DNA from 4 places in the Paenibacillus sp. P3E genome. Region 1 is predicted to be linked to each of the others. Evidence: riboswitches for the same ligand, from Rfam matches in the RefSeq annotation. Region 1 holds a riboswitch; each other region holds the start of a gene.
What was found. A riboswitch is a leader RNA that binds a small molecule or an ion and turns the genes downstream of it on or off. The one in region 1 is predicted to bind cyclic di-GMP.

Region 1 (8,890 bases):
ATATATTAAAATTGAAATATTAAAGATTAAAGCGTAAGAAAATAAAGCACCCCAAAGAGGAGAATGATGATGAGTCATGAAGGAAGTCTCCGCCGTGGTTTGGCATTTGGTCTATTTTTGAGCATTCCGTTATGGATGTCGATGATTGGCTGGATTCAACTGCTGTAACATACCAATCAGCTATATTCGCATTGTCTGATTACGAGAGCGCATATAGCATACATAGAGGTGGATCAAGAACTGCTTACGGTTGTTTCCGTGGCAGTTCTTTTGTTATATTGCAAGTATGCAGAATAGTACTCGTATAGTTCAAAAATACTATTTTTTAATATTTTAAATTACGGATAAAATACAGGTTTGGGACGTTTAAGAGTAACTCTTAGATCTGATGCTATTCGTATCCCAGAGTGAAGCTATGGTGTGTGAAAGCAATAATCCCTTCTGTATAAAGGGGTTGTCCAATATCTGTGTGTGCCAAGCACTTGGAAAAATACTAAAGGAATAGATTGACAATAGGGGTATCTGAGGGATAAACTGGAACTAGTTCGAAAGTAACAATTGTCATAGACTACATAAGAATCGCCAAATTACACACCATCATGTATAAACGCAAACTGTTCGAAAGGACAGGACGCAAAGTCAGGAATCTAATGCCCGCAAGCAGGGGCTATGATCGTCCGGCCGCCGTGAAGCTAACCCTTCGTGGCGGTTTTTTTGTTGTTATATGTTTTTGGCGAAATCATAGAATAAGTTACTAGGAGGTGCATGCGATTGAAAAAAAGAACACAGAAGGCAGCAGCTCTGCTACTGGCAGGGGTGTTGGTATTGGGCAGTACGATTACCTGGGGATGGAACGTTAGCGCAGCGGCCAATATGCCGTATACCCCTACACCTGTTTTGGGCGTTGCCGGCAATTTTAACGCATTTATATTTGGGGATTTCACGCAATCTTATGATCAGATTCATGGAAGGCTTGCGGCTGAAGGGAATATTACTTTGCAAGGATACGGTGTATCCAAGGATGCGCCTGGCGGGGATGTGCTGGTTGCAGGCAAGAATCTCAGTCTAACAGACGGTACAATATATGGCGCAGCAGTATATGGCGGCAGTATAACCAACACACGTGCAGACCTTAAGGAAACTCCCCGGAAGGGAACCCCGATTGATTTTGCAGCCGAGGAACAGTTTTTGATACAGCGTTCGGATGAATTAGCCGCTTTGCCGCAGACACAGCCTTTTGTAAAAGAATACGGGAAGATCACCATTAACGCTCCGGATTCCTATAATGTCATTCATTTGGCCGCTGCAGATTTAGCTGATGCCAATGGCTTGCAGTTCAATATAACTGGTGATGCCACCGTGGTTATTAATGTGAGCGGAAGCTCAGTGAAGATTCCTAATTTTCAATTCTGGGGAGGCAAACCCCGTAAGGTACTGTTCAATTTCTATGAAGCTGCTTCTTTGAATATTGGGAATACAACCATTGAAGGCACCATACTGGCTCCTCATGCCAGCGTCTTTTATGATCACGCAGAACTTCACGGCACTCTAATCGCAAAAGCTTTCAGTGGTTATGTGCAGATGCACCACTATCCATATGACGGGTCGGAACCACCTATAAAGCCAACACCAACACCAAGCGCATCGACATCGCCAACACCAAGCGCATCGACATCACCAACACCAAGCGCATCGACATCGCCAACACCAAGCGCATCGACATCACCAACACCAAGCGCATCGACGTCACCAACGCCATGCGCATCGACATCACCAATACCGAGCGCATCGACATCACCAACACCAAGCGCATCGCCAACACCAACACCAAGCGCATCGACGTCGCCAACGCCGAGCGCATCGGCAACGCCAACGCCGACAGCGCCACCAAGCGCGTCACCAACACCAAGCGCATCGACGTCACCAACACCAAGCGCATCGGCAACGCCAACGCCGACAGCGCCACCAAGCGCGTCACCAACACCGAGCACATCGACATCACCAACACCGAGCGCATCGACGTCGCCAACGCCGAGCGCATCGGCAACGCCAACGCCGAGTGCATCGGCAACGCCAACGCCGACAGCGCCACCAAGCGCGTCACCAACACCAAGCGCATCGACATCACCAACGCCGAGTGCGTCGACGTCACCAACACCGACAGCGCCACCAAGCGCATCGCCAACGCCGAGCGCGTCGACGTCACCAACACCGACAGCGCCACCAAGCGCATCGCCAACGCCGAGCGCGTCGACGTCACCAACACCAAGTGCATCGGCAACGCCAACGCCGACAGCGCCACCAAGCGCGTCGCCAACACCAAGCGCATCGCCGTCACCAACGCCGAGTGCATCGGCAACGCCTACACCGACAGCGCCGCCAAGCGCGTCGCCAACGCCGAGCGCGTCGACGTCGCCAACACCAAGCGCATCGACGTCGCCAACACCAAGCGCATCGACAACACCAACACCGACAGCGCCACCAAGCGCGTCACCAACGCCGAGCACATCGACGTCACCAACGCCGAGCGCGTCGACGTCACCAACGCCGAGCACATCGACGTCACCAACGCCGAGCGCATCAACATCACCAACGCCGAGCGCGTCGACGTCACCAACACCAAGCGCGTCAACGTCACCAACACCGGTGGTGAACCCGTCGCCTACACCTACAAGCGTAGTAACACCGACACCAACGTCAAACACTACTGTCATTTTCGTGCCGGTAACTGTGCCAACACCAACGCCAACAACGATAATCGGTACGATTGTAGATGATACGGTAATTAATGATGATCCATTACCTTTGGGGCCGGTGGCAACGCTCGCTCCATCTCAGCCGACAGCATCACTCCAGCCTACACCAGCTCCTGCCCCTGCTCCGTCAGCAACAGCAACACCGAAGTCTGGGGATGAAGTGATACTAGATGATGAGATTCCTTTGGGAAGTGTGGATACACCCGACAAGCTGCCGCAGACCGGGGAATCCAGTCCGGCACCTTATTACATCGCTGGTCTGGGAATAGCAGGCTTGGGTTTGCTCCTCAGCAGAACAGCAAGAAGCAATAAACGCAAACGGTAAAAGTAAATGCAACTGTTATAAATAATGGAATACTATATTTTAGCGGGTTAAAAAGATAACTACAGCAGTATAACAAGTGAAAAGAACAGGGCCCCTTCACCATGGAGGTGTCCTGTTCTTTTGTTTGGTCATTTTATGAATTTTGCCAGAATTCAGCTACATTTCCAGTTGGTCTCGAGCCATGTTATACTATGCTGAAAATCGGGTAGCGCTAAGGCCACACTGAAGTGGGATTCCATTTTATCGAAGAAAGGTGACAAACATGTGGAGTGTAATTATAATTGCCGCCTTGCTGATTATTGCTGGTGGTGTGACTTATGCAGGATTCTTTTTTTATGGAGTTGCGATCAAGCGGGCGCCGAAGGAGTTTCTGGCCAAGACTCCTGATCTTAAGGTAGACCCGCCGGTTGCCGGGGCATCCTGGGGGGAAGGGGCGGAGTGGGTATCCCGTCACACCTTCAGAAATATTGAAATTACATCTGATGACGGGCTGACGCTGCGAGGTTATTATCTGCCGTCTGAGCGTGCCGCAGGGCGGACCGCTATTATAGCTCACGGATATTCCGGTAAAGGCAAGGACATGGGGGCATGCGCCAAAATTTATTATGAGACCATGGGCTATAATGTGCTGATTCCCGATGCCCGTGGACATGGCGACAGCAAGGGGGATTATATCGGATTCGGCTGGCCGGAGCGCCGGGATTATCTGAAGTGGATCGGGTACATTCTCGCGGAGGACGGGCCGGAGGCACAGATTGTGCTGCACGGGATATCCATGGGCGGGGCAACCGTGATGATGACTTCAGGGGAAGAGCTTCCGCCGCAGGTAAAAGTTATCGTAGCTGACTGCGGATATACCTCTGTCAAAGCGCAGCTGTCTTACCAGCTGTGGCGGATGTACCATCTGCCGAGCTTTCCTTTTGTACATATGGCGAGCCTCATCACCCGCATCAAGGCAGGGTATTTCTTCGGAGAGGCTTCGGCGCTGAAGCAGATCCGCAAAGCCCGGGTGCCGATACTGTTCATACACGGCGATGCCGATAAGTTCGTGCCCTTCCATATGATGGATGAACTCTACCGGGCATGCAGAAGTCCCAAGGACAAGCTTGTAGTCCATGGTGCGGGACACGGCCTGGCGTATGACACAGACAAGGCAGCGTATGTAACAAAAGTAGCCGATTTTGTGACCCGTTACGTCCATTAACCTTGAATAAAAGCCCCGGAAACGTAGACGCGCCCGATATCCGCAAACTGCGATTATCGGGCGCTAATATGTTCCACACATGGAACTGCATCCTATGTACAAGAAAGCAGTGAAGCCATGTCTTCTGCGTATATTTAATCCCCCGCCGTCCGTGAGAAGAACGGGTGTCTTGATCCTTGTTATTTCCAGCAGCCGTGTGGCGAGAATAATCCTTCCAAAACGACAAAAGCCCTACCTCTCTTTTGTCCTTGCGGCTCCGCGGCCGCGCCAGTGCGAATCGGAAAACTATGTTCGAATTTAATCTCATAAAAAGGAAGAGTACTGCAAGAAAACGTAAGATTTTGTGTCCAAAATGCCGATAATAGATAAATGGGCAACGAATCGGCTTGACATCTTCTTGATGGGGATAATGTATACTGCAAACAAATATTCTATAATAATATCATGGAATGCCAAGAAATGCAAATCTTTGAGCTTAAAGGAAGGCTGGAAACGGGGGACCCGATGAATTTATACGGAGTTTTTTTGAAAAAGCAGATTCGTAACTACATATTCGGCTCCGTGGTTGCCGTGCTTGCGGTGGGAAGTCTGATCCTTCTCTCCTCACTTGAAATAAGCCAAACTGAGTATTTGCGGCTGCTCTACGTATTGCTGATCTCGTTCGTCATTATGGCTGTGACGGAGATCAACGTCTTCCTCAGACAAATGCGGCCCATCCGGAGGGCACTTAGAGAGCGGAAACCGTCACTGGATATGCTGGAAGAAGCTTATCTGCATACTCACCGGCTGCCGAAGCTTGCGGTACAGCGGATATTGGGTCCGCATTTCCTCGGACTGTCTCTGCCAGCGTCGCTCCTGACCTTATGGTTGATCCGCACCGGATTAATCAGCTTACCCTACTTCTATCTAGTGCTTGCAGTCGCCGGGGCCATTCTGGTGGCAAGTATGCATGCGTTGATTGAGTTTTTTTTGACCGCCTCGGCGATCATTCCGCTGATTAAAGAATTCAGAAACCGGGCATTGACCTTGTATATGGTTGATTTTTCTCTGGAAGGCCATGTGTTTGTGCCTATCCGCCCCAAATTTCTCGTCACTTGTATGCTGATCGGTACTTTCCCGCTCATTCTATTTATTATGGCAACCCAGATCAGGCTGGAAACGCTGGGGAGCGGATTAGTGGAGGGCATGCAGAACTATTGGGAGTGGGCGGGGCTTATGCTGATGATCGGCACCCTTTTTTCTTCCATAGCGGCTTGGCTTCTAACCCGAAGTGTGCAGCATCCCATTAACGAGTTATACCAAGCGATGAACCATATCAAAGACGGGCAGCTGCTGCAGATGCAGGATGAATACTCCGATGAATTCTCGAAGCTTGTAGCCGGCTTTAATATGATGGTCCGAGGTCTGCAGGCCCGGGAGCGTCAGAGCAGGCAATTGCTCGACAGCTATTTCACCACCCTTGCCGTAGCGCTGGATGCCCGGGATCCGTACACTGCCGGGCACTCGCTGCGGGTGGCGGAATATTCGGTAATTATTGGCCAGCTCGCGGGGCTCACCGGGCAGAAGCTGGATAATTTGCGCAAGTCTGCCCTGCTGCATGATATCGGCAAAATCGGTGTACGGGACAGCGTGCTCTTTAAGGAGGAGGCTCTGACCGATGAGGAATTTGACCAGATCAAGAGCCATCCCGTGCTTGGAGAGAATATTCTGCGACAGATTGAGCCTGTGGAAAAGATGGCGCCTTACCTGGGCGGGGTTCGCTCGCATCATGAACGTTATGACGGCAAGGGATATCCGGACGGCTTGGCCGGGACAGCTATTCCGCTGCATGGCCGGATTATAGCCGTGGCTGATGCTTATGATGCCATGACCTCTGACAGGCCCTACCGCAAAGGGATGAATCATGAGCGGGCATTGGCTATTCTGGAACAGGGAAGAGGTACCCAGTGGGATCCTGAATTTGCCGGTTTGTTTCTGGCTTATTTCGGAAAAACGGAGAAATTGGATAAAACAGATTATCCAGGCCGGGCGGGATAACCTAATATTTCTTATTGAAGCGGATGCCATCCATTTATGACCGGTATCCGCTTCTGCTTGCGTGCCTATTTTGTGAACTGCTCCCTAAAACCGACAAAACCCGAGTACATTCATTGAAGGATTGCAAACAGACCGTTATAATTAATAAGTCTGGATTTTAACTAAAAAATAAGGGAGATCATTATGAAACGCGCAGATGTGCTGCTGATTTCCATCGTGCTCATTGCCGCGCTTGCTTTTATCGTGCCGAGATGGCTCTCGAACGATAGCGACAAGGCGGGACCCGGAAACAACCTGGTAGCTAATATAACGGTGGATGGCAAGCTGTATAAGACAGTGAAGCTTACAAAAGAAGAACAAACCATTGATATCCGCACAGAGCGCGGCTATAACATTCTGAAGGTGTATGACTATGGGATTGAAATGTACGATGCGGACTGTCCCGATAAGGTATGCCTGGGCTTTGGCCATATTACCCGTCCGAAGCAGACCATCGTGTGCCTGCCGCACCGGGTGTTAGTAGAAATTGCAGGCGGTGTGTCGGGGGAGGATGATATAGATGCCTATGTCCAGTAGTGAATCGGCAACAGCATTAAAGCGTACGGTGATTGTGGCTATTTTCGCAGCGGTCGCTGTAGTACTAAGTTTAGTGGAGGCCCAGATCCCTCTGGTTGGGGTCGGACTCATGCCTGGCGCCAAGCTCGGCTTCGCCAATATCATGATTTTGACCTGTATTTTCTTTTTACGGGGCCGTGACGCCTTTGTGCTGGTCATTCTGAAGACATTGCTTACAGCATTCCTGCTTGGCACCTTTTCGAGTCTTCTCTTCAGTCTGTTCGGATCGCTGCTCAGCTTTGTGGTGATGTTCCTGCTGGTGAAGTGGGGAGGCGGGAAGTTGAGTGTAATCGGTATTAGTATAGCGGGTGGACTGGCCCATAATACGGGGCAGCTGTTCGCGGCAGCCATTGTATTCAAATCTATGAGTATTTTCTATTACTTGCCGGTGCTGCTTATTACCGGGATTGTGACGGGGATCGCAGTTGGCTTCGCCGTACGTTATCTAATAGCGTCGCTGTCCAAAATATCGCTGTTTGAAGAGTTTTTGGGCTAAAGCGGACCCATCAGCGGAGGGATGACTAACATGAATAAAGCATATCAAGACGTGGAGAATGCAGGCGGGGTGCCGGCTGTGATCCAGCTGGACGGAGTATCTTTTGGCTATGATCCGGAGCATCCTATTCTCCACAATATCAGCGTATCCATTCCACAGGGCCAGTGGGTGAGTATAGTAGGACCGAACGGCTGCGGCAAGTCCACACTGGTTAAGCTGATGAACGCCCTACTGCCCAAAAGCGGCGGAGAGATCACCATATGCGGCCATCAGCTGGGTGAAGAAACGATTGGCGCCATCCGCCAATGCATCGGTATGGTGTTCCAGAATCCCGACAATCAATTCATCGGGGCTACGGTGGAGGAAGATATATTGTTTGGGCTGGAGGGGCTGTGTTTGCCCTACGCGGAGATGGAGGAACGCCTGAGAACCTATACCTTGAAGCTGGGGATTGAGGATCTGCTGGCCAAGCATCCGGGCGAGCTGTCGGGTGGACAGAAGCAGCGTGTCGCCATTGCATCCATCCTAGCTATGAAGCCAGGCATCGTCATCTTTGACGAGGCCTCTTCCATGTTGGATGAGGCGAGCCGTGATGAGCTGCTGCGCATTCTTCAAGGGATGAGATCAGATGGGCAGTACACCATCCTGATGATCACGCATGATGCGGACGAGATCCTGGCCTCGGACCGGGTACTGGCCCTGCATGGCGGTGGTCTTGCCGCTGATACGACCCCGCAGGCACTGTTCGGGAATGCAGAGCTTCTGGAGAAATGCCATCTGCTGGAGCCGTATCCTTGGCGTCTTGCCCGGGAGCTGCAAAGCCGGGGAATCAGGGTGGATGTGCCCGCCAGCGAAAAGGAGCTAATAGATACACTATGGCCATACAACTAGAGCAAGTAAGCTTTACTTACGCCGAGAAAAGCTTGTGGAAGCAGACGGCGCTGCATGATATTACCCTTGGTATTCCCAAAGGCTCGCTTACCGGGATTGCGGGTGCAACGGGTTCGGGCAAATCTACGCTGCTGCAGCTCTTTAATGGCATCCTTAAACCAACGCAGGGGACGGTAAAAGTGCTGGATGTGACTATACGGGCCGGTGAGAAATCACCGAAGCTGCTGCCGCTGCGCCGCCGGGTCGGACTGGTCTTTCAATTTCCGGAGCAGCAGATGTTCGAAGATACGGTGGAAAAGGACCTGATCTTCGGACCGCTCAACTTTGGCATGAGTCCGGAGGAGGCCAAGGAGCGCGCACGCAAAGCCATGCTCGAAATGGGGCTGGACCTCGCCTTGCTCTCGCGCAATCCATTCCGCTTAAGCGGAGGACAGATGCGTAAGGCAGCCATCGCCTCCGTACTGGCCATGGACCCGGAAATTGTCGTGCTGGACGAGCCGACCGCCACTCTGGACCCGGTCAGCCGCGCGGAGTTGATCGCGCAATTGGAGCGTCTCTGCCGCGAA
Region 2 (8,890 bases), on a different contig from region 1:
GGTGGAAGGTGAAGGCGGTTCAAGGGTAAGCGGAGCAAGCTATACTTATATCGTTAATTGAACAGTGAAATAATAACCGACCTGATTGGTCGACAGATAAAGAAATACTTGGCATAAGCCTCGAAGCGAGGCCCCACTTTGTGGGGCTATTTTTTTTACAAATCTTACTACTCAGTTTAATATCTGGCGAATAGTGTCCCCCTATACTTCAGTTGGGCAGCGAATAAGCTTGGATCAGAGAGGGAGCCCGCAAATCAGAAATAGGAGTGATAGGGAAATCATGAAAAAAAGATTCGCAAAACTTTTATCCATGGGTCTGCTGTTGTCCTTGCTCGTCCTGTTGCTTGCCGCTTGTGCCAACTCGGAAGCCAAAGCTGATAAAGAGAACGGCAATGCCGGGGCCAAAGAGCTGAGCTTAAACGAAATTGAAGCCGAAGCTACCAAAGAAGGCGCTGTAGTCAGTGTGGGCATGCCGGATTCGTGGGCTAACTGGAAGGATACCTGGAATGATATTACGGCCAAGTATGAAATTACACATACCGATACAGATATGTCGAGTGCAGAGGAAATTGCCAAGTTCGAAGCGGAAAAGGATAAGCCGACAGCCGATATTGGCGACGTGGGCATTGCCTTCGGTCCGGTTGCAGTGGATAAAGGCGTAACCCAGCCCTACAAAACCTCCCATTGGGACGAGATCCCCACTTGGGCCAAGGATAAGGACGGTAATTGGGTTGTGGGTTATCAAGGCAGTATTTCTTTTCTGACCAATACCAAGCTGGTGGCCGACCCGCCGAAGAGCTGGGAGGACCTGAAGAACGGCAATTACAAAATCATCGTGGGCGATGTGACCAAAGCGGCTCAGGCCCAAATGGCTGTGCTCGCCGCAGCGATTGCTTTTGGCGGAGATGAGTCGAACATTGAACCGGGGATTGCCTTCTTTGAAGACCTGGCGAAAAAAGGCCGGCTCTCCAATGCTGAGGCTTCACTTGCCAACATCGAGAAGGGTGAAGTGGAAGTGACGCTGCTGTGGGATTTCAACGCGCTGAACTATAAGGACCAGATCGACAAAAATGGTTTTGACGTCGCGATTCCAAAGGAAGGCAGTGTGGTAAGCGGTTATGCGACGGTTATCAACAAATGGGCCCCGCATCCCAATGCGGCCAAGCTGACGCGTGAGTATATTCTTAGCGACGAAGGGCAGATCAATCTGGCGAAAGGCTATGCCCGTCCGATCCGCGACAGCGTGAAGCTTCCGGAGGATGTTGCCGCGAAGCTGCTGCCTCAAGCGGAATACGCCAATGTGAAGCCGGTTGGTGACTATAAAGTGTGGGAAAAAACCGCGAAGAGCCTTCCCCAGCTGTGGCAGGAACGCGTGCTTGTGCATTTGAACTAACCGTCTTTAGAATCAGTTTTCATACAAGAGATATGGGGGCGCCTGAGCTGTATGCCTAAGGCGCCCGCTTGCTTATTCTTCACGAGAGGAGCGTGCAGGATGAAACAGAGACAACGCGGCCTGATGCTGGCCCTGGCTCCGTTTGTGCTGATGGTGCTGGCCTTTCAGGTGGTGCCTGTCTTCTCCATGCTGTCGGGCAGCTTCCGCAGCTCGGACGAAGCGGGTTTCACCCTGGCCAACTACCGGCATGCGCTGAGCAGTGCCTACTATATGCAGGCGATCAAGAACAGCCTGCTAATCTCCGTCCTCTCCAGCCTGATCGGGGTGGGTGTAGGGCTTCTATGTGCATACTGTATTACCCGCTTTGCCCCTGCGGTACGGGACCGGCTGCTGATGCTGTCCAATATGACCTCGAACTTTGCCGGGGTTCCGCTGGCTTTTGCCTACATTATTCTGCTTGGCAACAATGGCGTGTTCACGCTGCTGTTCAAACAGTGGGGCTGGAGCGTATTTGGCGGATTTAACCTGTACAGCTGGTCCGGTCTGATTCTGGTGTACGTCTATTTCCAGATTCCGCTGGCCTTATTGCTGCTGTACCCGGCGTTCTATGGCATCCGGGAGCAGTGGAGGGAAGCGGCTTCCCTGCTTGGAGCAGGATCCTGGCAGTTCTGGAAGACGGTCGGTCTGCCGGTGTTGTCTCCGGCAATCTTCGGTACACTTGGCATTCTCTTCGCCAATGCGATGGGCGCTTATGCTACTGCCTACGCGCTGGTTGGCGGGAACTATAATCTGCTCGCTGTCCGTATCGGTTCATTAGTTGCTGGTGATGTGGTGACCCAGCCGGAGATGGGCAGCACCCTGGCGGTTCTGCTTGCACTAAGTACGCTGCTGGCTGTGTTCCTTAATCAGCGGATGGTACGGCGGATGGAAGGATTCGGCGGCAGAATTCCTGCCAGGCAGGAGCGCAGCAGCGGACGATCCAACCGGCGCTGGCCAGCAGTCCGTGAGGAGGCGGGACCATGAATACGCGCAAAGCGGGCTTCGCCCCGCGCACCTTCATGCTCCTGCTCATGGTCTATCTGCTGCTGCCGCTGCTGGCAACGGGATTATATGCTTTTGCCCAGGATTGGCAGAATACGCTGCTGCCCCGCAGCTGGACACTTAACTGGTTCAGTGACATGTTCCGGGATATCCGCTTTCTGGAGGCGCTGTGGACTTCGCTGTATCTGTGCATCATCAGCGTGCTGCTCAGTCTTGCCGTGATGCTGCCGGCTGTTTTTGTCATTACGGTTTATTTTCCGCGCTGGGAGAGCTTCATGAAGGGAATTGTTGTTCTGCCTTACGCTGTGCCGGGAGTTGTGGCGGCTGTAGGCCTGATCCGCACCTATTCCTCTGGCCCATTCGACATTTCGGGTACCGCTTATTTGCTGGTAGGGGCGTATTTCGTGGTCATCCTGCCGTATATGTATCAGGGCATCCGCAACAGCTTGCTGAGTGTATCGGCTGTAGAGCTGCTGAATGCCGCTGAGCTGCTTGGGGCCAAGAGACGGACTGCTTTTGTAAATGTGATTCTGCCGAATATCTGGCCGGGGGTCATGGTCTCCGCGCTGTTGTCCTTCTCCGTGCTGTTTGGGGAGTTCGTACTGACGAATATGCTGGTGGGAGGCCATATCCAGACGATTCAGGTCTATTTGTACCAGCGGGTGGGGGAAAGCGGACATTTGGCCAGCGCGATTGCCATTTCCTATTTTGTATTTATTCTGCTGCTGTCGGCCGTGCTGATGAAGCTTGGCATGAAGATTAAAGGGCAGGCGAAGTAAGGTCTAGCGGCCGGAGGTCCACAATAAGGGGGATAAAGGAATGGAAGATTATCTGAAGCTGGAAGGTGTCCGCAAAAGCTTTGGTGATACGCCTGTGCTGGCTGGAGTAGATCTGAACATCGCAGAGGGGGAGCTGATCACGCTGCTGGGCCCTTCCGGCTGCGGCAAAAGCACGCTCCTGCGCTGCATCGCCGGGCTGACTGAGCTGGACAGCGGCAGTATCAGGCTCGCGGACAAGGAGCTGACGAAGCTGCCGCCGCGCAGCAGGGATGTGGGCATGGTGTTCCAATCCTATGCGCTGTTCCCCAATCTGACCGTCAGCCAGAATGTGGAATACGGAATGCGCATGCGCGGCGTTGCACCGGCGGCACGGCGCAGCCGGTGCGAAGAACTGCTGGCGCTGGTCGATCTCGAAGACAAGCGCGGTGTCTATCCGCAGGCGCTGTCCGGTGGACAGCAGCAGCGGGTGGCGCTGGCGCGCTCGCTGGCCGTCCAGCCGAAGCTGCTGCTGCTGGACGAACCGCTCAGCGCGCTCGACGCCAAAATCCGCAAGAATCTGCGCGCGGAAATCCGCGATATTCAGCGGCGGCTGGGCATGACGACGCTGTTCGTGACCCACGACCAGGAGGAAGCGCTGATCCTCTCGGACCGGATCTGCATCATGAACCAGGGGCGCATGGTGCAGGAAGGTTCCCCGGAGCAGCTGTACACAGCGCCCCGCACAGAATTCGCGGCCCGGTTCATGGGCAGCTATAACGTATTCAACCGGGCGGAGGCACTCGCGCTGTTCCGCAGGATCGACAGCCGCTCCGACCGTTTTGCAATCCGCCCCGAGGCGGTAACCCTGCTGGCTGAAGGTGAAGCAATTCAGGATGATGCGGATGGCATGGTGGATGTACGCGGACAGGTTCAGTCCGTGTCGATTCTGGGCAATATCATCCGCGCCACGGTCATGGCCGAGGGGATCAGTCTGACCGTAGACCTGCTGAATGACGGCCGCTGGCTGCGGGTTCGGGAAGGGGATTGTGTGACCCTGTTGCTTGATCCCTCCCAGCTGCTGCATCTGGAGCAGGAGGGGGCGTAGAGGCGGGGATATAAGTCCTGACTCCAAGGCTTAGCGTCGATCCTTTCGCTGGAATGGACGTTTGCTATGTGTATCGCTCAACATTCTTAAACTATGATTACTTTTCGTTGATATACAAATTTATGTGGAAAAACTACCACTAATCAGCTGGCATTACGATATCGCAGCACTGAAGTGGAAAAAGTAAAACTAAAAATCTACTTTCAGCCCGAATTATCCATATTGATCAATATTAAGTGGATTAATTCCAACTAATGCTAGTATTACTACGATTTATCGGAAATTAAGTGTATAAATTCCAACTAATCTCCATCGTGCATAGATGAGCTAGCATTTTCGTTCAGCATAAACGGTATAGAGTTGATTTAGAATCGATCTCTGTGCATCAATGAATCTCTGTAGGAACAGAGAATTCATTGGGTAGTGTATTCTAATTCTTAAATTCGGCTTATACACCGCCAAGCAGCGAACATGCGCGGGGAGGAGGAAGAGTGAGCGCCTGATTTCACTTCTTTCACTTCTTCCGCTTCTTCCACTTCTTCTAATCCTTTCTATGCAAACCCGTTCTGCCCGAATGGCCTTGACTGTTGCCCGTCCGTCGTGCTGTTCATTCCCCGTTCTTGTTCTTCGGCCCGCCTCTTCGCTCTCCACTGTCCCGTCTCTTGCCCTGTCCAGTGAACCTCCCGAGTGACCATATTCATGCTATAATGGGAAGGCATTGTAGAGGGATTTACAGGAAGGAGCAGTACCCTGATGGAAGTAACTGCACAAGAGGTAGCGGAGTGGATGGTCAAGGAGATCCGTTTTACGGGAACCCTGTACCAGACCGCTGCGATTGAATATGTGAAGGCTAATTTTGGCGAGCAGTTTGTATTTGTGAATGAGAACGGGAATGCTTCGTTGTCCAAGGATGTGAAGAAGGCCTTCCGCAAGCTGCACGGCGGAAGAATCGCCTGGGACCGTGACGGATTCCTGTGGGCATGGACTTGAAATATGCCCCCGGGCCAGCTATGATGCTGGTGACCGTTGAAGCCCTTTTTGCTTGTCCAGTAGAAGAAGTATAGAAGCTGACTATAAACCACATGCGGGGCATCTCCTACATGTGGTTTTTTTCTATGTCCAAATCCCTAAAAAAGGAAAAAATAGAACATCTTAATTCTACAGGAATAAATTCCGATAATGATAGAGTCCTGTACATCGAAAGTCACGAATACATAAGGGTAAAGGGACTGAAAACCGAGTTTGGAACAAAGGCAAATCCGTACGAAAGTCGGAGACGCAAAGCCACGGGCCTACTTCATCCGGGAAGGATGTTAGGGCAGCCGGGCCGCTCAAGGCACTTGGTTTTTTGGCGTGCCTACAAATAGTGCTGGGGGAGAGAAGTGAATGAGGTTGGAAAGGGAAATGAAGTTGTCGCGGCCCCTTGTGGCCGCAGTGGCGGTGGTATGTATGCTTGGAGGCCTGTTAAGCGGGGGGTTCAGCATGAAGCAGGTCTCGGCAGCGGGGACAGATCCGGGCAGAACGGACTACAGTGTATCCGGTGACCGGATCGTATGGCTGGAAGCAGATGCAGGCGGGGTCAAACAGGTGCACGCGCTGAATCAATCCAGTGGTGCGGGTACGGTACTTACGACGAGCTCATCCGCCAAGGACGCCCCTTCTGTGGGCGGCAGTATTGCCGTGTGGGCGGACAAGGGAACGGAGCAGGAAGCTTCCCTGAACTGGGATATCTACTCTGCAAATCTTGCAACAGGCACCCGCATCAAGCTTAACAAGCAGTCCGGCCAATATGGGAATCCGACTACGGATGGAGTTGGCGTGGTCTGGTACGAGCGCAAAAATTACGGCAGCATGATCTATCATGATCTGGCTACGGGGGTTGAAGCCGACCTCGGCGAAGGACGGTTCCCGGTACTGGCAGGTGGAGATGTGGTGTATAAGAATGCCCGTGACGGGGGCCTCAGTCTGCTGGATGTAAGCAGTGGAGTCACGCGTGCGCTTATTAGTCTGGGCGGAGCGAATTACGTGGACTGGTTTGTTTTTAACGGGAGCCATGTGCTGTTTAAGCAAAAGAACGGCGCCTCTGAGAGTAAGTATGTGCTTCTGAATATCAAAGACCTGACGGCACAGCCTGTGGATCTCACGGAGATGAAGCCTGGAGGAACAGAGTATGCCTTCATGTCCATAGGCGGAGGACAGGCCGTTTTTCAAGAGGATGTTAACGGTGCAGTTACGCTGCAGCAGGTGGATCTCTCTACTTATGCAGTGAAGCCTTTGCCGGCGGTACCGGCCGGGGCGAAGCTGATCGGAATTAACGGAAGTAAGCTGTTGTACAGCAAGAAAGACGACTACATAGAATCAGTGGAATTAAAAGATGGAAACCTCCCGACTCCAAGTCCGGGAACAACTCCATCCCCGGGTACAACGCCAAATCCAGGTACCGGCTCGAACTCGGGCTCAACCCCGGAAGTGAAGATCCCTGTAATAACCGGAGCCAAGGATAGTCAGGTTATCGGCAGTGCTGGCGGTATCTTGTCTGTACTGAATGGCTTGGCGCGGCTGGAGATTTCAGCAGGAACCTTCAAGGATAATACCACTGTAAGCTTGGCCCAGGCAGAGCTGGAGACACAGGCACTGATCGACGCAAACGGCAAAAAACTGCTGAAGGCAGGTTCCGCCTGGCAGATACAAGCGAGTTCTCCATTTCTGATCCCGGCCAAACTGGCGGTTCAATATCCCAAGGAAGAGCCTTGGACGACAAGTCGTGAGAAGCTTGGAATCTACAGCTACAATCCGGCAAAAGGCAACTGGACCTATATCGGGGGAGTGACTGCAGCGGAGAATGGATTTGTGCAGGCCAAGATTACAGCCTCCGGACTGTATGCGGTTATGCTGCGTGATATTGATTTCACAGATTTGTCAGGCCATTGGGCACAGCAACAGGTAGAGGTACTCGCCGCAAGAGGAATCGTGAACGGGATGAACGGAACCGTGTATGCGCCAAAAGGTATTTTGACCCGGGCGGAATTCACGAAGCTGCTGGCAGCAGCTCTTCAGTTGCAGCCGGTGCAGCCGGATACGGCGACCTTCCGTGATGTCCCAGCGGCGAACTGGTCTTACCCTTATGTGGAGGCGGCAGCCAAGGCCGGAATCGTAACCGGCGAAGCCGGACTATTTCATGGTAATGATCCGCTGACCCGTGAACAGATGATGGTGATGCTAATGCGGGCGATTGACAGCACTACGGGCAACAAGGCTACTGCTGCGGATGCGGTCAAGCGTGAGGCTGGACTCTCCGGATTCAAGGATAATGACAGCATTAGCGCATGGGCACGGGAATCTGTAGCTGCTGCAGTCGAGAAGAAGCTGGTGCAGGGCAGCGCACAGCTTTTGAAGCCTAAGCATTCATCCACGAGAGCCGAGGCGGCTGTCATTATGTACAAGCTGCTGGCCGAGTTGAAATTACTCTAACTTATAACGGATAGGAGATCAGTCTATGACATTTCGAAAGATAACAAGGAAGTGGCGCAGCGGTAGTATGAAAACACGTGTGAACCTTATGCTTGCGCTGCTGCTGGTCCTCTCTTACGTCCCGGTTGTTCCGGGACTTACCAAGCTCACCTCATCAGCCTTTGCGGCGACCAACATGCGGATTGAGCCCAGTGAGCTGAGCCCGGGACCCGGTAAAAGTGTTGAAATCTCGTTCAGCTTCAATGCGGCGGATGACGGCCAGGAGTCTCACAAGACCAACATCAACCTGTGTACTCCGCAAAAAGACGGTTCTGCCCCGCTCCTGGGGGATCTGATTACGAGCGGAGATTATCAAACGAAACAGAACGGTCAATACATCGTTCACAAATATCAGTGGGATGGCAAGATTGGAGGCGTACCGCTGGAGGAAGGGCGTTATAACGTCTGCATCTCTCCTGCCGAATATAACGGAGTTGGCGTATACTACGGGCAAATTGCCAGCTTCGAAATTCTTGGCGGCGACGAAGTAGCCCCTCCGGCAGCATTGCAGATCAAACCTGCTGCCTCTGGACAATCTGTGGTATCCGGAACTGCTGAACCAGGAACCCTGCTTGAATTAGAGCTCTACTATCCATCCAGTAGGGAGGAAAAGCTGTTCTCCAATATTGCAGTCAATAACGCAGGACAATGGAGCCAGCAGATCGGGATCACACCGGGTGAAGCCGCGCATATCACGGCGAGAGCGAAGAAAGACGGCAAGCTCTCAGGGTATTCGGAGCCGCTTGCGGTGCTGCGTGCACCTATGCCTGCTTTTTCAATCAGCTGGGAAGCCCTGGCGGCTTATTATTATAAGCTGGATACGGTGCAAGCCATGAAGGAGAAGGCACAAGACATTGCCGTCCTGAACCAGTCTGCTGCTTCCTCGGGAACGGTCAGCGGACTGAGCTCCATTCTGCTGGTCAATCCGCAAACTACCCGGAATATCTCCAGCGGCGATCTGACGCAATTTACGGAAGCTGCCATTCATGACCGGCTGCGGATCGTGAACCCGTCCGGACAGGCGCCGGTTGATCCGGCCCGGGGTGATTTTGTCTACTCGACAGATTCAATTACATTGCAGGC
Region 3 (6,646 bases), on a different contig from region 1:
GCGATGTCATCACCTTTATGAGCGAGGATAATATCCTGATCACTCACCGAATTGTGGATGCTTCAGCAAAAACCGCTGCCGGCGAGGTCATCTATCATACCAAAGGCGATAACAATGACGCTGCGGATATGACGCCCGTGAGTTCAGGGAATATTGTGGCCCAGTACACCGGAGTCACCATTCCATATGTAGGATATGCCATGAATTTTGCCGCCTCCAAAGCCGGCAGTGTGGTCCTGATGATCGTTCCCGGACTTCTGCTCCTGCTTTATGCGCTCTACAGTTCATGGAAGGCTCTTACGGCGCTTGAGAAAAAAAACACCGTGCTTCCCCAGGCACCTCCGGGAACTGACATACAGCCCTGATCCGATTGTCCGCTTCCGCCTACGAAACGGAAGATACAATATACATTTATCATTCGCTTTACTAATCAGAGGAGGAATAAGAATATGGGTATCAAGAAAACATTGGGTTTTGGCATGGCATCGGCAGCACTCGGTTTGTCTTTGATTGGCGGAGGAACCTTCGCATATTTCAGCGATACTGCGACAAGCACGGCAACCTTCGCAGCAGGTACGCTGGATCTGAATTCTGATCCTTCCGTAATCGTGGATATCCCTAACCTGAAACCGGGTGATACTGTAACCAAAACCTTCAAGCTCAAAAATGACGGAACCCTGGACATCGGCTCAGTATTGCTGAAGACCACTACAGAGATTACAGATACGCTCGGCGACAACAACGGTGTCGATCTCAGCAAATTCATCAAGGTTAAATTCCTGAAGAATAATGATAAAGGAACCATTCTCACACCGGAGGTTGTCGTATACGAAACCACACTGGATGCCCTGAAGAGCCAAACCCCCGATCTTGTAAACAATACCGGTCTGGATCAAATCTGGACGGAAGCCGACGGTATCAAAGCTCAGAGCAGCGACAGCTTTACAGTCAAGTTCGAATTCGTTGACAATGGTGAAGCACAGAACTATTTCCAAAAGGATAAGCTGAAGCTGACTTGGAACTTCGAGGCCAAACAAGGCCCTAAAAAAGATTATTAATTCATAACGGACTGCATTCTGAAGCAGCCTACCCTGATTCCGAAGCCGGAGCAGATTAGGCTGTTTTTTCTTTGTAACGATTGATTTTTGTCCATTTTACGGAAATTTGTTATACTGATAAAAAGAAACGTCTTCGCCGTCCTCCGAAAGAGGCGGTATCCGTTTCTCCATAAATAGAAGGACAATGTATAGCGTCAAGCATATACATTCTTATATTTCAATTGGAAACGGCTACGTCGTCTTTTACAAGCTTATGCTTCCGAAGCAGCAATACTACGTATCGCCTTCAAATAGCCGTTTCAGCGAGAAATATAAGGATGATTGATGGCATAGAACAGTTAAATCCTTATATTTTAACAATAAGTACGGAGGGGCGTTGTAATCGTGCCGGATAATATGGGAAGTCGCATCCACCAACTCCGTCTGGAAAAAGGCTGGTCCTTATCCGAATTAGCGGACAAGTCAGATGTGGCAAAATCATACTTAAGCAATGTAGAAAGAAATATCCAATCCAACCCCTCTATTCAATTCATCGAAAAAATCGCCGATGCGCTCCAGGTGTCTATCCACAGCCTGCTCTATGGCGAGCCCTCAGAGACTGACGAATCCGCACTAGATGGCGAATGGTTCCGGCTCGTTCAAGAAGCCATGGCTTCCGGCATAAGCAAACGGGAATTCAAAGAATTCCTCGATTATCAAAAATGGCGGCTAGAGCAAAAGGATCAATAACGGGCGGTTGTCCTAAGGCTCCAGCGATACAGAAAAGGGCACAGCGTCTGGCGCTGTGCCCTTTTCTGTATGTATTCCCGCAAAGTAAACGCCCCTACATTACCTGCAACGTTGTCTTTTCACTTAAAAACTGGCGGATTTCATCTGCCCCGATGCCTGCTTTCTTCGCCGACATCAGCAAATACACCCATTCTAGATCCAGATCACCCATCAGCAGTTCTCCGTCATTCCCCTGGTTGGACTTATCCAAGATATCTCCTCCTAGAATTTTTGCGTCCCCAGGCAGTCCGGCCGTCGTAGTAGTTGAAGCCTTTCTACATTAGACCCGAGACTTTGTGTCCCTGCCTTTCAGCAGGTTTACCCTTTACTGGATCCTTTACATGAAAGGATCTGGTTAGAAAACAATGAAACCGTTATCCGCAATAACATTATATAAGTTCTCACGAGAAAAGTGTGTCGATTTATGGAAATTTTTTATGACAAGTAGTGCAAAAGAACAGTTTTTTTTGCTGGGATTTGTCCAATAGATATGACTTTAGGAACTATTCATGAAGCCTTCGGTGGCATCCATGGGTAATTATTACCGGATCACCCTGTTCACATCCAGCTTCAGGTAACCGATATCCGTTTTCCATCATTTGAGGACTGAATCATGCCGTTTTGCGAACGGATTCCCCGAAAGTATGAATTGATTACACGCCTTGAAAGTAGCACAATAAGATGAGGAATGAAACCGCAACCATCGCAGCTCCACTGGGCGCCCAAGCCTCATGCCGCACGTGGAGTTCATCCGTTAGGAGGATGTATTCATGGCAGTTAAAGAGCCCTATAACGAATCCATTTGGAGTAAGTATCACGGCCCCAATCTGGGCTACATTCAAGAGAAATATGAGCAATTTGTTCATGATCCTTCATCCGTAGAACATCATTACCGCGATTTGTTTACCGTTTCCGGCCCTCCTCCGCTCGCTCCGGATGCCGTTCAGGCTCCGCAGCCGGCCCTTTCGGGAGACACCGAGTGGCTGAGAAAGGCCGTACGAGCTTCCAAGCTAATCGCCAATATTCGTATATATGGCCATATGGCCGCCAATATCGATCCGCTGGAGCAGGTTAACAGCCCTATGGCGAAATGGCTGGATTATGAAACCTATGACTTGACCCGCGAGGACCTGATTGCCTTGCCTGCCTCGCTGATCTGGGAGAATGCGCCGCCGGATGTTCATACCGCATGGGATGCCGTTCACCGGATGCGTCAGGCATATACGCAGACTATCGCCTACGAATTCGGACATGTGCATGACGAACAGGAGCTTCGCTGGCTGAACGGTCAGGCGGAGTCTACAAGCTCCCCCGCGCCGCTGAACAATACCGAGCGCAAGGAGCTGCTGAACCGCCTGATCCAGGTAGAGCAGTTCGAGACCTTCCTGCATAAGACCTTTGTCGGCCAAAAACGCTTCAGCCTGGAAGGCAATGACGCGCTGGTGCCCATGCTGGACGAGATTGTCCGTGCCGCCGCGCATGATGGTGCAGAGCATATCCTGATGGGCATGGCCCACCGCGGACGTCTGAATGTACTGGCTCATATTCTCGGGAAGCCCTATGATATTATTTTCTCGGAATTCCATCATTCTCCGAACAAGGAGCTTTTCCCTTCCGAAGGCTCCATGGGCATTAACTACGGCTGGACCGGCGATGTGAAATACCATTTGGGTGCTGACCGCGCCGTGCGCGAGGGCGAGACCGTCCGTACCCGTATTACACTGGCCAATAACCCGAGCCATCTGGAATTCGTCAACCCTGTCGTTGAAGGCTTTACACGTGCAGCTCAGGAAGACCGGAATTCCCCGGGTTTGCCGCAGCTCGACACGAACAAGGCCATGGCTGTACTGATGCACGGGGATGCCGCTTTTCCGGGCGAAGGAATTGTTGCGGAAACGCTCAACATCGGCAAGCTCAAAGGGTACTCCAACGGCGGTACGGTGCATATTATCGTCAATAACCGGATCGGATTCACTACCGAAAGTGAAGATTCCCGTTCCACCCATTATGCCAGTGACCTTGCCAAAGGCTATGAAATCCCTGTGGTTCACGTCAATGCCGATGATCCGGAGGCCTGCATCTCCGCTGTCCGCCTGGCTAGCGCCTACCGCAATCAATTTAAGAAGGATTTCGTGATCGATCTGATTGGATACCGCCGCCACGGTCATAATGAGATGGATGATCCTGAAACCACCCAGCCGATTGTGTATGGCAGAGTGCGTAACCATCCGACCGTCTATCGTGTCTATGCGGAACGCCTGCAGCGGGAGAAGATCATCACGGCAGATGATGTGAACCAGATGAACCTTGATGCGGAAAAAGTGCTTCAGGAAGCCTTCGACCTGATGAAGGATGGCAAGCGCAAGAACGGAGAAGCCAAAACCTCGGTACCGCTCGAAACGGAAGCAACTCAGCCGCAATCCACGGCGGTGCAGCTGGAGCAACTGCAGCTGATCAACCGGGAACTGCTGACGGTACCGGACGGCTTCAAGGTCTATCCGAAGCTGGAGCGAATTCTGCAGCGCCGCAAGGATGCGCTGAAGGACGGAGAACGGGTAGACTGGGCACTGGCCGAAACGCTGGCATTCGCCACTATCCTGAAGGACGGTACACCGATCCGCCTGAGCGGCCAGGATTCCCAGCGTGGAACCTTCGCCCACCGTCATCTGGTGCTGCACGACAGCGAGACAGGTGCACTGTTCTCTCCGCTGCACCAGCTTAGCGATTCCAAGGCATCCTTCGGGGTGTACAACAGCCCGCTCTCAGAAGCCTCGGTACTCGGCTACGAATACGGCTACAATGTGTTCGCGCCAGAAACCTTCGTGATCTGGGAAGCACAGTATGGCGATTTCGCCAATGCTGCTCAGGTTATTATCGACCAGTTCATTGCTGCCGGACGCGCGAAATGGACCCAACGCAGCAATCTGACGATCCTGCTGCCGCATGGATATGAAGGGCAAGGCCCTGAGCACTCCAGTGCCCGGCTGGAACGGTATCTGCAGCTCTCCGCTGAGGAGAACTGGACTGTGGCGAACCTGAGCTCCGCAGCGCAGTATTTTCATCTTCTGCGCCGCCAGGCAGCCTTGTGCGGCAAGGGAGAGGCCCGCCCGCTCGTGATCATGGCTCCGAAGAGCCTGATCCGCAACCCGCGCAGCACCTCCTCCGGAGCCGAGCTGGCTTCCGGCGGATTCCAGCCTGTACTTTCCGAGCCGCTTCTTGGCGGCAGTCCCGGGGAGATCAAACGGCTGGTAGTGTGCAGCGGCAAGGTGACTCTCGATCTGCAGACGGAGCTGGAGGCCGCCAAGGATCAAGACTGGTCCTGGCTGCATATCCTCCGTCTGGAGCAGCTCTATCCATTCCCTGAACGGGAACTGGCTGCACACCTCAGTGCGATGGGTTCCCTTACGGAAATTGTGTGGCTGCAGGAAGAACCGAAGAACATGGGCGGCTGGAGTTATGCCGAGCCCCGGCTGCGGGCCATCGCCCCGCAGAACGTCAAGGTGCAGTATATCGGCCGTCCGGAGCGATCCAGCCCGGCTAGCGGATATGCGGACGTGCATACTTTTGAGCAGCGTCGTATAGTAACAGAAGCCCTGAAATTGAACTCGCAAGTACAAGCGGCTGTACCGTCTTCCAGATAGAGGGCGGTGTCTCGGTAACGTAAACTATTCTATTTGGGGAGGTAAGGGCCTGTGTCCGAAATTAAAGTACCTGATTTGGGCGAATCTATTTCCGAAGGAACGATCTACAAATGGCTGGTAAAAGAGGGGGATACGGTCGGTCAGGGGGATGTGCTCGCTGAACTGGAGACTGATAAGGTCAACCTGGAGATCAGCGCGGAGGAGGACGGCGTCATCTCCTCCATCCTGCGCCAGGCCGGCGAGAATGTAGCCGTCGGCGAAGCGATCGGCATCATCGGCAGCGGCGCCGGTACGGCAGGCGCCGAAGCGCCGCAGAGCGCTGCGGCCGGCAAGCCGGAGGCTCCTGCTGCGAGCAGCGAAGCCCCAGCGGCTGCCGCACCGCAGGCAACGGCGCCAGCTTCCCCCGCCGCACCCGATGCAGCGGCGGCGGGCACTGCGGCCCTGGCTTCGCCGGGGGCGCGCAAGCTCGCGCGGGAGCGGGGCATCGACCTCGGCGAGGTCAGTGCCCGCGACCCCATCGGCCGGATCGCTACGGCCGATGTGAAGGGCCATGGCGCAGCCGGGCCGGAGGCCGCTGCGCCAAGCGCTCCGGCGGCAGCGGCCGCGCCTGCGCCGGTGAAGCCTGCGGCGGCAAGCTCCGCGCCGCAGGAGGAAGGCAAAGCCGTCGAGCGCAAGCGCATGTCGCGCAGACGGCTGACCATCGCGAGCCGCCTCGTCGAGGCGCAGCACACCGCGGCCATGCTGACCACCTTCAACGAGGTGGACATGACCGCGATTCTCGACATCCGCAAGCGCCGCAAGGATGCCTTCAAAGAGAAGCATGATGTCGGACTCGGCTTCATGTCCTTCTTCACCAAAGCGGTGATCGGCGCACTCAAGGCCTATCCGCTGCTGAACGCCGAGATCGACGGCGAGGATCTCCTGATCAAGAAATACTATGACATCGGCATTGCCGTATCTGCCAAGGAAGGCCTCGTAGTGCCGGTCGTCCGCGATGCAGACCGGCTAAGCTTCCCGGAAATTGAGCGGAAGATCGGTGAGCTGGCCTCCAAGGCACGCACGAATACGCTAAGCCTGCCAGAACTGCAGGGCGGTACCTTTACTATCACCAATGGCGGGGTTTTCGGCTCACTCATGTCAACACCAATCCTCAATACACCGCAGGTCGGTATTCTCGGC
Region 4 (7,124 bases), on a different contig from region 1:
GCGTATTTGGACAACTGAAGAATAACCGGGGCTTCCGGCGCTTTCTGCTTCGCGGCATGGAAAAAGTGACGCTTGAGGTCGGTTGGCTTTCGCTTGCCCATAATATGCTGAAGCAAGCCACGGTGGACCAAAAACGCAAGGCCGCGATTCTCCAATAACAGGAGAATCGCGGCCTTGCTGTCTTTTTACTGCCTCTTGAATACATATGGGCTGTTTCTTTTTTTTGAAAATCTACTTATGAGACAGCCCCATTTGAGGTAAGCGCGAATGAATGTTTAGTATTCCATTACAAAAGCTACATTTTGCCAGCCTGCGCCAACGGTCCAGAAGAGCACTTTGTCACCGCGTTCAATCATTCCAGTAGTCACTGCTTTGTGCAGGGCTACAAAAGGACTGCTTGTCGAAGTATACCCGAATTCATCGCCGATATAGACCGCTACATCGGTGTCGATGCCTGTTTTGTCGGATACGGCAAGAATATTTGGGAGGGACAGCTGTGAAAAACAGGCGGCCTTGATTGACTCGGGAGCAATCTCATTATTGCTCAGCAATGTATTGATCGATTCCGAGGCTGCATCCACACAAATGGAGTCATCAAATGGAATGAACTTCACATTGAACTCTCCGGCACCAACACCACCACGTCCAAGGTTGGCTAAGCCATCCACAGGAAACATCGAGTTCCCATAGACACATGTGTCTGTCTGGTAAATAGAATCAATGAAGCCTACCGAATTCTCATCCCGCTCCAGAATAACGGCAGCGGCAGCATCTCCAAAGTTGGCATAGTAGACAGGATCGTTTTTATCCGCATGCGGAGCAACGTGGTCTGAGCCGATCACCAGCGCGCGGCGGATTCTTGGATTGGCCATCATCTGACGGCTTACCTGTTCCACCGAGGCGGTCATACCTGCACAGTTGGCATTACTGTCGATGCAAATGGTGTGGGAAGCGCCACCGATTAAACGATGAATCATAAGTGAGTTCGTCGGGAAGATGTATTCAGGAGTCTGACTGGCATAAGCAATCAGGTCGATGTCAGCCCCGGTAAGCCCGGTCTTGTCCAGTACGTTGCTTGCCGCCTCAAAAGCCATGGTCAGTGAATTCTCTTCATTGCTGTCGATGCTATAGCGGTTATTACGGCCAAGAGTAGCCAGGAGGCCACGGATATCAATACCTTTTTCGTCAAAATGCTGTATGAAAAAGTCGTTGCCAATCTTTTTGCTTGGATGATAGATATCAATGTCCTTTATCCGTATCCCGGCCATGGTAATCCTCCTAAAAGTTAATGAGCGATTCTTCCCGCCCTCAAGTTTTGTATAAAACTTGCTTCTCAACCATCATTCAGGCTGGTGAGCCTTGAAACAATACTTAAGATTGAACTGTCGAAGTGATCTCCAGGTTTTCAAGTCCAGCCTTGCGGCCGAGGCGCGCGAGCTGCATTTTAAGGATGGGGTTATTTTCAAGGGTCAGGCTTACTTTTTCAAAACCATCTGCTTTGAACATGATGAAGCAGCCCTCCAGCAGAGGCACAACATCAGGAGCAGTAACATTTAGTTTTCTGCAGTCAATCTGCAGAGCATATTCTGAAGGTGTGATCGGGTTAACGGTCTGCTGATAAGCTTGAATCGATTTGAGACCATCCTCATTGGAGAAAGTGCCTTCTAATTCAATATTAATGACCTTGTTAACAGAATCGGTTTTCAAAATAAATTTACCCATGTGCTCATCTCTCCCAAAATTAAATGTGTGAAACGTATAACGGAAATGTTGACTGTACGTTGTTGTTCAGTCATAGAATATATCCAAATAACTTTTGGTTTTACGCCTTGATTCGATACAAAAACTATAGTTTTGGGATATTTTCCCTCTAATATAATCATATATTTCTCAAATAAGCAAGAAAAAAGTCGAATTGTGTATAAAATTGTTGAAGAAGGATTTATTGGATTTCCTCAAGCGTTGCAAGCAGCACATTAAAAGCTGAAATGACTCTTGGAGCACCGATACAAGGCACCAGATGCAATAAGATTCCTTTGATCTGTTCTACAGTTATTCCGACGCGGAGCGCCATCACATAATGGACCCCGAGCTGCTCAAATTGTCCCATAGTAATCAAAGACGAAATAACAGCAATTTCTTTCCAATCGGAGCCAATTGTTGTGCGCTGAAAAAGATCCCCATAAGCGTTGCCCATAATGTACTCGGCCAGTTCGGGGAAATGCTCTTTGATTGGAGCTAGTGCTTTGGCTCCATAGTCGCCGGACAGGTTGGTAAAATGCTTTAGACCGCTGTAACTGGTGTTTTCCACAAAGATGCCTCCTGAATTTTGATGAGTGGCAAGGACCGGTCATGTGAAGCTTGATTCTTACCTCTGCTACTTAGTTGAGATTCAACGTCCTATGGGCCGTTGGAGGCACTTCGTCACGGTCTGTCAACAATTCAATGACAGCTACACGGTTTGACTCGACTGCGGCTTGTACAGCAACGTTGAATTGCTCCGCGGTTTCGCATTTGTAGCCTGTGGCTCCGAGTGACTCAGCGAATTTCACGGCATCCATAGGTACCTCGTAGATCGTACCGTCAATTCTGCCTGTGGTTTTCTCCATCCCCTTAAGCGCCATATCCAGCTGCATGTTGTTCACTACGATAAAGATTACCGGAATATTCTTGCAGACTGCAGTGTTGATTTCAGCACCAAGCATCATGAAGCAGCCATCACCGGTTAGGCAGAAAATGGTTTCTTCAGGGGAAGCCACCTTAGCCCCAATAGCCATTCCAATGGAGTTGCCCATACAGGCAAAATAAGCATCAAAGACAAAACTGCCCGGTTTTTTCACGTTGTACCATTTCACGGCGTTGAAGCCATGGCTGCCGTCATCTACAAAAACGGTGTTGTTGTAAGGAATCAAATCGCTCAAGGTGCTCATGACCGAAGCTAGTGACAGCTTGGAGAGAACAGGCAACTCTTCCGCATAATGAACATCGGTTTCTGTTATATGTTTCTTTATAGCAGCTGTATCTATATTCTTTAGATAAAAAGCCAAATTGTCCCGTAAATCCCCGCCTATAGCGATGGTCTGTGAAGATAAAATTTTACCTACGAAGGTAGGGTCTACGTCAAATTGGATAAGTGTTTTCGGGTGATTTTCAGCCTTTAGATTGCAGATGGTCATGTCACTCAGACGTGATCCAAGCACAATGAACAAATCACTGCGGTTCAATAAATCATCACCATGCTTGCAGCCGCCAACACCAATTGGTCCATGATACAACGGGTGATCCCAAGGGATCGCACCTTTTCCTCCCGGTGAAGTAACGACAGGGATGTTAAAAGTTTCAGCCAGCTGAATGAGCTCTTGGTGTGCAATAGAACGGTTAACCCCTTTGCCGGCAATAATAAGAGGATGGCTGGAGGCATTAATAGCTGAAATCACACGTTCGAAATTAGCAGTGCTTACGAGATGTTCACGCTCAGGAATCACTATCCGGCATTCTTCCAGCATTTCCGTCTGCACATCAAACGGGATACATAAATGGACCGGCCCGCGCTGTCCGCCCAAAGCAATAGAAATAGCATGGTTAAATAAGGTGCTGAAATGATCACCTCGCTCCACCAGTTTACTGAAGAGTGTAGCCGGTCTGAACATGTCCGCCAGGTCAGCCAGATATGACGAAGAATCCTGGCACTGGGGAATTCCCAGCTCCTTAATAGATTGATGACCTGTAATGAACAGCACAGGCAGGTTGTTCGCTTTAGCATGTGCTGCAGCAGTAAGAAGATTGGTTCCGCCTGGACCTGAAGTCCCAAAAGCTACACCCAGCCTGCCGGTTTTGAGAGCATAGCCTGCTGCTTCGAACCCGGAGCTGGACTCATGTCTGCCAGGAATAAATTCAATCCCGTAATCGACCATCTTAAGAACTACGGGACAAATAGACTTGCCGATGATACCAAAGGAATGTGTTACGCCGAGGTTTCGTAGTGCCTCAGCCATATAATCTGCGACTGTTTTCAGATAATCCACCCACCCAATGTTTTTTTTTAGCAGAAATAGAAAACCTGCACTCACGAGAGTACAGGTCGGCTGCAATGAATAACCGTATAGAACGAGGTTTCCCCAGAGCTTCGGTTGTTCAGCAACCTGGCTGTCATGGTCCCATAAAAATGAGACTGTAGATCCATGGCTTTGCGTCATTCCCTTTCGGTGAATTTTGCCGTTATGATGTATTGGAAAAAATGCATATTTTTACTTTACAATATATTTCTAACTCCTCTCTTGTCAATATATTTGTGCTGAAAAGCTCAGTTTTTGACGAAATTAACGAACAATGTCAATTGCAAGAAATGGTCCAGTTGAGTTGGAAAACAGGGCGAATCCAAAAAAAATTTAATGCAAAAAAGTCTTAATAATACAAATTGTGAAGAAACATTGAAACAGAAATATATCAGGTATATTGAACTATTCCTTTGTATGGAAATGGATGATTAGACTGGAATAATGGGGTGTACCCATTTTTTATCTGGATTAATAAGGCTAATGAACGAAACACCCTTCAGATCCAATTGTATTCATTATATTATTTCCATTAAAAATAGCGGAGAGAAGTGCAAAAGAAATAACGATACTTGCTGCTGCCAAAAAACTGAATTTTCATAAAATAACATTGATTATTTTGTGAACAAAAAAAGACCGCTTCATATGAAACGGTCTATGAAAATGGAGATTAAAATTTGAAAATATGGATCGTTTTCTGGAGTTGGAATACTGCTTGTGTCATTTTCTCTGTTTCTTCAGCAACAGACTGCAGGGCATTTATTTGTTCGTTCATTGCTGCGGATACCTCTTGGGTTCCGGCCGCAGTTTCTTCTGTAATCGCAGAGATATTTTCGATAGCTCCAGAAATTTTTAACGCGCTCTCCAACATGAGGTCACTCTCAGACGAGAAAGAAGCAATTTGCTCGGTGATGTACTGAACGCTTTGCACAATCTGGGCGAAAATATTCGCGGTTTCAATGATCATTTCATTTTGAACTTGGACGACTTCCTCATTAATGGCAATATTCTCAATCGCTTCCTTGATATCGTTCTCAATACTGCGCACCAGACCGAATACTTCTTTGGTGGAGGCTGTAGATTCCTCAGCAAGCTTGCGGACTTCCTGGGCTACAACAGCGAAACCACGACCATGTTCACCGGCGCGTGCTGCTTCGATCGATGCATTGAGTGAGAGCAGGTTGGTCTGCTCGGCGATTTCTGTAATGGTTTTGGTGATCATCGTGATCCCCCGGGCATTATGTGATAGTGCTTCAATCGTGTCGGCGACCTTCTGGGTAGCTTGTATATTCTTGCGCATGCCTTCTGCTTGAGTATCTACGGATTGGCGGCCTTTCTCAACTAATTCTAGCGTATGTATGGAACGTCTGTTCATTTCTTTGGTAGAGCTTGTGTAATTCGAAACCTTGGTTTCAATGTCTTTGATGGAATCGGTCATATCGGCGATGTCCACGGAGATTTCATTTGCGCCGAGAGCCAGTTCATTGGAAGAAGAGGAGACCTGGGCCATTACGACTTTCAGATTCTGATTTTTGTCCTCGATTCCGCGGCTGGCATCCATGACATGGCGGGTAATCTGAGATGCTTCGGTTAGTATTTTCTTCAGCTTATCGATCATTGTATTGAAGGAGCGGCTGACTTCCCCCATGGAACCATTCTCATCTGCCCGGGTTGTAAAGTCACCTTTGGCAATCGTGTGGGTTACGTTGGAGATATCATCGAATGAAGATGTAAGCGTTCTCTCAATGAAGCGTGCGAGTGGGAAGGTCAGTGCAGCCAATACCGCAACCATTATAATGCCGATAATCATCTTGCCCATCACTACAAGTGTGATTAGTACAGGGACAGCGAATAAAGCGGCAACCAAGTAACAACCGGCTCTAATTCTCTGTTTTAACGGAAGCTTGTTCATCCAGTCCATCATAAAAAGTTCCCCCTAAAATAATGTTGTGTATTGTAATATTATAGGCGTTTTCAGAGGGAGAGGTCTATTGTAAGAATTGACATAAAAATGCTCAAATAGGTCTTTCGGGCATGAATTTTGTGTGAATCTCTTCATACATAGCACGGTGGTATGGTTCAATTTGGAGAAGATACATTTCACTAGTGCTTCAGGCTCAGAGGATGTGACATCCGATATAGAAAAACGCTCATTGGAACAGCAGGCGGATGCCCGCTCTCCAAAGAGCGTTTGTTCAGGGCTACTTTTTTACAGTAACACAATTTCTTCCGCGGTATTGATTTCCGGCAGTCCTGCCAGTTTCACCAGAACAGCTTGAGGAACCGCCTTATCGACGGTGAGCAGCATGATCGCAGCGCCGCCAACGATTTTACGTCCTACCTGCATGGAGGCGATATTGACATCGTTCTCCCCAAGCAGTGTACCGACAGCACCGATGATACCCGGTTTGTCGTTATGCGAAATTACAATCTGATGGCCTTCCGGAGCAATATCGACCGGGAACTTGTTGACCTGCACGATCCGTTCTCCGTAGCCCTGCAGCAGCGTTCCCGCAACCAGACGTTCTTCGTCAGGATCTGCCTTCAGGGTGACGGTGATAAGGTTGGTAAATCCCTTGGTTTTGGAAGCCTTAGTCACAATTACATTCACATCACGGGTTTTGGCCAAATGCATCGAATTGACGATGTTCACATCTGTCCCAAAGTGACGGGAAAGTACGCCCTTGACGATATAGCGGGTCAGTGGCTGTGTATCTACATCGGATAGGTCACCGGCATATTCTACTTGGATTTCTCTGATCGCGCCATCGGTAAGCTGTGTTGCGAAGCTGCCCAGCTTTTCGCCGAGTGTGAAGTAAGGCTGAAGCTTGTTCATCACACTTGGAGCAACAGGAGGGATGTTCACAGCGTTAATGAACGGCTCGTTGCGCAGAATATGCAGCACCTGCTCCGATACATCTATAGCAACATTCTCCTGGGCTTCTACGGTGGAAGCGCCAAGATGAGGCGTTACGATGATTTTGGGATGGGAGAGGAATGGATGATCAGCTTGCGGCGGTTCCTTTTCGAATACGTCAAAGGCTGCTCCGGCAACAATGCCGCTGTTGA

Region 2: it holds a riboswitch for cyclic di-GMP, as region 1 does, so the genes downstream of both, A3842_RS28895 (S-layer homology domain-containing protein) here and A3842_RS33690 (choice-of-anchor A family protein) in region 1, are expected to answer to the same signal.
Region 3: it holds a riboswitch for cyclic di-GMP, as region 1 does, so the genes downstream of both, A3842_RS05225 (anti-repressor SinI family protein) here and A3842_RS33690 (choice-of-anchor A family protein) in region 1, are expected to answer to the same signal.
Region 4: it holds a riboswitch for cyclic di-GMP, as region 1 does, so the genes downstream of both, A3842_RS20685 (thiamine pyrophosphate-binding protein) here and A3842_RS33690 (choice-of-anchor A family protein) in region 1, are expected to answer to the same signal.

Annotation. Positions count from the first base shown of each region.
Region 1 is NZ_LVWH01000019.1:5,740-14,629, reverse strand. Features, by position in the region: cyclic di-GMP riboswitch class I at 599-689, shown strand; partial or broken gene A3842_RS33690 (choice-of-anchor A family protein) at 766-1,593, shown strand; gene A3842_RS33170 (hypothetical protein) at 1,616-1,771, opposite strand; gene A3842_RS33165 (hypothetical protein) at 1,758-2,777, shown strand; gene A3842_RS33160 (LPXTG cell wall anchor domain-containing protein) at 2,719-3,081, shown strand; gene A3842_RS04085 (alpha/beta hydrolase) at 3,344-4,285, shown strand; gene A3842_RS04080 (HD-GYP domain-containing protein) at 4,811-6,322, shown strand; gene A3842_RS04075 (NusG domain II-containing protein) at 6,506-6,898, shown strand; gene A3842_RS04070 (Gx transporter family protein) at 6,882-7,433, shown strand; gene A3842_RS04065 (ATP-binding cassette domain-containing protein) at 7,464-8,324, shown strand; gene A3842_RS04060 (energy-coupling factor transporter ATPase) at 8,309-8,890, shown strand, end outside.
Region 2 is NZ_LVWH01000223.1:8,175-17,064, reverse strand. Features, by position in the region: gene A3842_RS28925 (alpha-galactosidase) at 1-29, shown strand, start outside; gene A3842_RS28920 (ABC transporter substrate-binding protein) at 281-1,393, shown strand; gene A3842_RS28915 (ABC transporter permease) at 1,493-2,416, shown strand; gene A3842_RS28910 (ABC transporter permease) at 2,413-3,213, shown strand; gene A3842_RS28905 (ABC transporter ATP-binding protein) at 3,254-4,297, shown strand; gene A3842_RS32765 (hypothetical protein) at 4,849-5,016, opposite strand; gene A3842_RS28900 (DUF6953 family protein) at 5,051-5,287, shown strand; cyclic di-GMP riboswitch class I at 5,540-5,632, shown strand; gene A3842_RS28895 (S-layer homology domain-containing protein) at 5,684-7,768, shown strand; gene A3842_RS28890 (DUF6531 domain-containing protein) at 7,794-8,890, shown strand, end outside.
Region 3 is NZ_LVWH01000033.1:1,537-8,182, forward strand. Features, by position in the region: gene sipW (signal peptidase I SipW) at 1-365, shown strand, start outside; gene A3842_RS05215 (TasA family protein) at 450-1,058, shown strand; gene A3842_RS05220 (helix-turn-helix domain-containing protein) at 1,455-1,787, shown strand; gene A3842_RS05225 (anti-repressor SinI family protein) at 1,882-2,037, opposite strand; cyclic di-GMP riboswitch class I at 2,066-2,159, opposite strand; gene A3842_RS05230 (2-oxoglutarate dehydrogenase E1 component) at 2,597-5,467, shown strand; gene odhB (2-oxoglutarate dehydrogenase complex dihydrolipoyllysine-residue succinyltransferase) at 5,519-6,646, shown strand, end outside.
Region 4 is NZ_LVWH01000182.1:41,005-48,128, reverse strand. Features, by position in the region: partial or broken gene A3842_RS20705 (transposase) at 1-158, shown strand, start outside; gene A3842_RS20700 (3-oxoacyl-[acyl-carrier-protein] synthase III C-terminal domain-containing protein) at 276-1,268, opposite strand; gene A3842_RS20695 (hypothetical protein) at 1,372-1,722, opposite strand; gene A3842_RS20690 (carboxymuconolactone decarboxylase family protein) at 1,943-2,311, opposite strand; gene A3842_RS20685 (thiamine pyrophosphate-binding protein) at 2,382-3,995, opposite strand; cyclic di-GMP riboswitch class I at 4,134-4,227, opposite strand; gene A3842_RS20680 (methyl-accepting chemotaxis protein) at 4,726-5,976, opposite strand; gene serA (phosphoglycerate dehydrogenase) at 6,265-7,124, opposite strand, start outside.